DNA from 2 places in the Bradyrhizobium sp. 215_C5_N1_1 genome. Region 1 is predicted to be linked to the other one. Evidence: riboswitches for the same ligand, from Rfam matches in the RefSeq annotation. Region 1 holds a riboswitch; the other holds the start of a gene.
The links. Region 1 has a riboswitch for glycine ahead of AB7G19_RS16135 (D-amino acid dehydrogenase). Riboswitches for the same ligand answer to the same signal wherever they lie in the genome.

Region 1 (2,395 bases):
ACCAGCGGCTGCACGCGGTCGGCGCGGATGTCGCGGTTGAAGTCGTTGAATTCGGCGGTGCCTGCGACGCGGAAACGATCGGCACCGAGCCGGCTGGTGACGATCTTGGCGGCTTCGTCGAGCAGGCTCACGGTCGGCGTGGCATTGCGGCTTGCGGCAGTGTCGAGCTGAACGGTGATCGAATAACCCTTCACCGGATAGACGTTGACGCGCTCGTCGAGGAGGGCGGCGAAGTGGCGGCTGGCCACACCGGCGCAGACCACGACGCCATCCGCCTTCAGCATGCCGCGCGCGAATGCGACAGCATCACTGGCCGAAAGACCAGCCCAGCCGATGACAAAGCCGCCACCTGCCTGGGCAATGGAATCGATGTTGGCTTCGTGGATAAAGGTCGCGCCGCGCCGCTTGCAGGCTTCAGCAAGTCCGCGCGTGAACTTGTGGATATCGCCGGTCGCATCCGACGGCGTGTAGAAGCCGCCAAAATAGTCCTTGCGCAGCGTCGGCTCGATGGCGCGGATCTCCTCCGGCGTCACCGGGCGGCGATCGAGCCCGCCTTCCTTCAATAGCGCATTGACCTGCAGGCCGGATTCAAAACCCTTCTTGTCGTGATAGATGTGCAGGATGCCGCGGCGTTCGAGATCGAAGTCGATGCCTTCGCGCTCCGCGATCTCGAACAGATGCTTGCGGGCTTCGATCGCGAGCCGCGTGGTCTGAACCGTGTTGGCGCGGTAGTTGCCGATATTGGCGACGAACTCGCTCATCCACGAATATTTGTGCCAGTTCGGCCGCGGGTTCATCAGCAGCGGCGCGTCGCGCCGGAACATCCAGCGCAGGCCTTTCAGGATCGTGGCGGTGCTGTTCCAGACTTCGGCATTGCTGGCGGAGAGCTGTCCGCCATTGGCGAAGGAGGTCTCCATCGCGGCGTAGCGGTGCTTGTCGAGCACCGTCACCTTGTATCCGCGTTCGAGCAGGGCATAGGCAGTCGTTACGCCGGTGATGCCGGCGCCGATGATGGCGATATGGGTCATGGCAGGTTCGGGGCTCCCGTGAGTTAGAGTCGGCTAACCGCCGGCCAAAGGCCGTTGGCGGCGCCCCATCTGTCACGGTTACCTGAGAGCTTGATCCGTTGCGGACCTCGGCGAGGTCAGCTCCGGACTATCCCCTTCGGTGGACGTCACGATCCCAAGATCGCGCCGCCTCTCTCCAGATCGTCCTGACGATACGGTCCTTTTGCCTGAGAGTTTCCGGGGCGGTTGCTCCGTCGGCGCCGCAACGAAAGCCTGAACTCTCGTTGCGATCTCTCCCGCATCGTCGCGTGGACAATCGAGCAGTACGATGCGCCTCATTTTTAGACAAGGCTAAATTTAAACCGCGACTGCCAACGCATTGTGCAGTGCGAAGTTGCGTCGTCAGTCGAGCGTCGCCAGCAAGCCGGCCATCAGGCGCCCGCGTTCAACTAGGCTCTCGACCTCGATGAACTCCTCGAGCGTGTGGCCGTTGCCGCCGCGCACGCCGAGGCCGTCGAGCGTCGGGATGCCCATCGCGCCGGTAAAGTTGCCGTCGGAGCCGCCGCCGGAGCTCGCATGCGGCAGCTCAGTGCCGAGCGATTTGGCGATGCCGCGCGCCTTCTCGTAAAGCGCCATGGTGCCGGCATCCGGCTCCCATACGGGGCGCGTGACGCCGCGCGTCACCTTGAACGTGACATCATTGGACGTGCCCGACAGCGCCAGCATCCGCTCGACGCCGCGGTCGAGATCGACCTGGCGCTTGGCCATGGACAGCGCCTCGCCGGTGGCGGTCGTGGCAACGCAATTGACCCATTGTCCGCCATGCACGACGCCGACCGAGAAAGTGCAGTCCTCCGTCGTCATCGCGTCGATGGCGAGGATCTGCCGCGCCATCTCGCGGATCGCCGAGCGTCCGGCCGACAATGTCGCGCCGGCATGGCTCGGCCGGCCCGTCGCTTCCAGATTGAAACGCGCGATGGCGTAACGTCCGGTGGTGACACCGTTGTCGGCGCGGCCCGGTTCGGGCACCAGCACATATTTGTTGCGCGCAGCCTCCGCCTCGATGATGTCGCGCGTCGAGGGCGTGCCGACTTCCTCGTCGGGCGTAAACAGCACGGTGATCGGCAGCGGCGTGGTGAAGGACGCACGTGCCAGCTGCCGGATCGCTTCCAGCGAGAGATAGTTGCCGCCCTTCATGTCGTAGATGCCGGGGCCGTAGCACTTGTCGCCCTCGCGCCGCCATTTCAGCTTCTCGATGGTGCCGACCGGGTGGACGGTATCCATGTGGCCGGCGATCAGGATGCCCGGCTCGCCCTGTTTCGGATGCGGGAAGCGCGCGCGGATCACGCCGCCGAAGCCCTGTCGACCGCCGATGCGTTCGATCGTCG
Region 2 (2,395 bases), 160 kb from region 1:
TGGCCATGCGCTCCAGCCCCATGCCGGTGTCGATCGAGGGACGCGGCAGATCCACGCGCTCCTCCTTCGTCACCTGCTCGTATTGCATGAACACGAGATTCCAGAATTCGAGGAAGCGATCGCCATCCTCTTCCGGCGAGCCCGGAGGTCCGCCCCAGATGTGGTCGCCGCGGTCGATGAAGATCTCCGAGCACGGGCCGCACGGCCCGGTGTCGCCCATCGCCCAGAAATTGTCCGAGGTCGGGATGCGGATGATGCGGTCGTCGGAGAAGCCCGCGATCTTCTTCCACAGCCCGGCCGCCTCGTCGTCGGTGTGGTAGACGGTGACGAGCAGCTTGTCCTTCTTGAGCCCGAACTCCCGCGTGATCAGGGTCCAGGCCAGCTCGATCGCGCGCTCCTTGAAATAGTCGCCGAACGAGAAATTGCCGAGCATCTCGAAGAAGGTGAGATGGCGCGCGGTGTAGCCGACATTGTCGAGGTCGTTGTGCTTGCCGCCGGCGCGCACGCATTTCTGCGACGTGGTGGCGCGCTGATAGGGCCGCTTCTCGACGCCGGTGAAGACGTTCTTGAACTGCACCATGCCGGCATTGGTGAACATCAGCGTGGGATCGTTGCGCGGCACCAATGGCGAGGACGACACGATCTCGTGGCCGTTCTCGGCAAAGAAGTTCAGAAAGGTCGACCTGATCTCGTTGACGCCGCTCATGTTCATCCAATCGGGTGTGCTTGGACCCGCGATACGCCATCCAAACCGGGCATTTGGGCTGATATCTGCGGGTCAAAGCGCTTTTAGACAAGGCCAGCTGCGCTGTCCAGAAACTGTGCAAGGAGATCAGTGAGTTGCCGCAGGCGCGCAATCCCGTTTGCAATCCCGTTGAAAGCCGCCAGGTGCGCGTTGACAGGCTTGGCCGGCCTGTGGTCTGTACCCATCTGTATCGTACGGCCACGTCGGGAGAGACCGGCTTTGGTGCCGGCGCCGAAGGAGCAACCGCCCCGGAAACTCTCAGGCAAAAGGACCGCGTGGCTTTGACGACATCTGGAAAGAGGCGCCGACGGGCAAATACCTTTTCATAAGGGTTGGCCCGGACTGCGTCCGCCGACGGGATAATACTCTCAGGCACAGCGACAGATGGGGCTTCGACTGGTGTCCATCGGGGAATCGTCCCCGGGGAACCGCCGAGGGCCCCGTAATGCTTGCGCGCCACGACCAAGATTCCCTCAAACGTACGCCCCTTCACGGGCTTCATGTCTCCCTCGGCGGCAAGATGGTGCCGTTCGCGGGCTATGACATGCCCGTTCAGTACCCCGCGGGCGTCCTGAAAGAGCACCTCCATACCCGTTCCTCCGCCGGCCTGTTCGACGTCTCCCATATGGGCCAGCTCGCGCTCCGGCCGAAGTCGGGCAAGGTCGAGGACGCCGCCCGCGCGCTGGAACGGCTGGTGCCGCAGGATATCGTGGCGATCGCCCCGGGACGGCAGCGCTATGCCCAGTTCACCAATCCGGACGGCGGCATTCTCGACGATCTGATGGTCGCCAATTTCGGCGATCACCTGTTCCTGGTCGTCAACGCCGCCTGCAAGGAAGCGGACGAGGCGCATCTGCGCGCGCATCTCTCGGACGACTGCATCATCGATTCGCTTCAAGACCGCGCCCTGATCGCGCTGCAGGGCCCGAAGGCGGAAGCGGTGCTGGCGAAATTGTGTGCAGAGGCGCCCGCCATGAAGTTCATGGATGCCGGCCCGCACAAGGTCGCCGGCCTCGACTGCTTCGTCTCGCGCTCCGGCTACACCGGCGAGGACGGGTTCGAGATTTCGGTCCCCGCGGCCGATGCCGAGCGCCTCGCCAAAACGCTGCTGGACAATCCCGATGTGATGCCGATCGGCTTAGGGGCCCGCGACAGCCTGCGGCTGGAAGCCGGGCTCTGCCTCTACGGCCACGACATCGACACCGCCACCACGCCGGTCGAGGCCGCGCTGGAATGGTCGGTGCAGAAGAGTCGCCGCAGCGGCGGCGCGCGCACCGGCGGCTTTCCCGGCACTGATGCGATCCTCGCTCATTTCGATAACGGCGCAAGCCGCCGCCGCGTCGGCCTGCGTACGGAAGGCCGCGCGCCGGTGCGCGAGGGCGCGCTGCTGTTTGCGGATGACGCCGGCGGCGAGCCGATCGGAAAGGTCACCTCGGGCGGCTTCGGCCCGAGCCTGAATGCGCCGGTCGCGATGGGCTACGTGCCCACGGCATCGAGCGCGCTCGATACAAAACTGTTCGCCGAGGTGCGCGGCCAGCGGCTGCCGCTCACGGTCGCCGCCATGCCTTTCGTGAAAAACACCTACAAACGCTGAGGACAAGACAATGACCACGACGCTGTACACCTCCGACCACGAATGGCTGGCCATCG

Region 2: it holds a riboswitch for glycine, as region 1 does, so the genes downstream of both, gcvT (glycine cleavage system aminomethyltransferase GcvT) here and AB7G19_RS16135 (D-amino acid dehydrogenase) in region 1, are expected to answer to the same signal.

The regions. Positions count from the first base shown of each region.
Region 1 covers NZ_CP197228.1:3,428,629-3,431,023, forward strand. The annotation lists gene AB7G19_RS16135 (D-amino acid dehydrogenase) at 1-1,028, opposite strand, end outside; glycine riboswitch at 1,096-1,209, opposite strand; glycine riboswitch at 1,213-1,316, opposite strand; gene AB7G19_RS16140 (M20/M25/M40 family metallo-hydrolase) at 1,410-2,395, opposite strand, start outside.
Region 2 covers NZ_CP197228.1:3,270,754-3,273,148, reverse strand. The annotation lists gene alaS (alanine--tRNA ligase) at 1-706, opposite strand, end outside; glycine riboswitch at 940-1,028, shown strand; gene gcvT (glycine cleavage system aminomethyltransferase GcvT) at 1,191-2,339, shown strand; gene gcvH (glycine cleavage system protein GcvH) at 2,350-2,395, shown strand, end outside.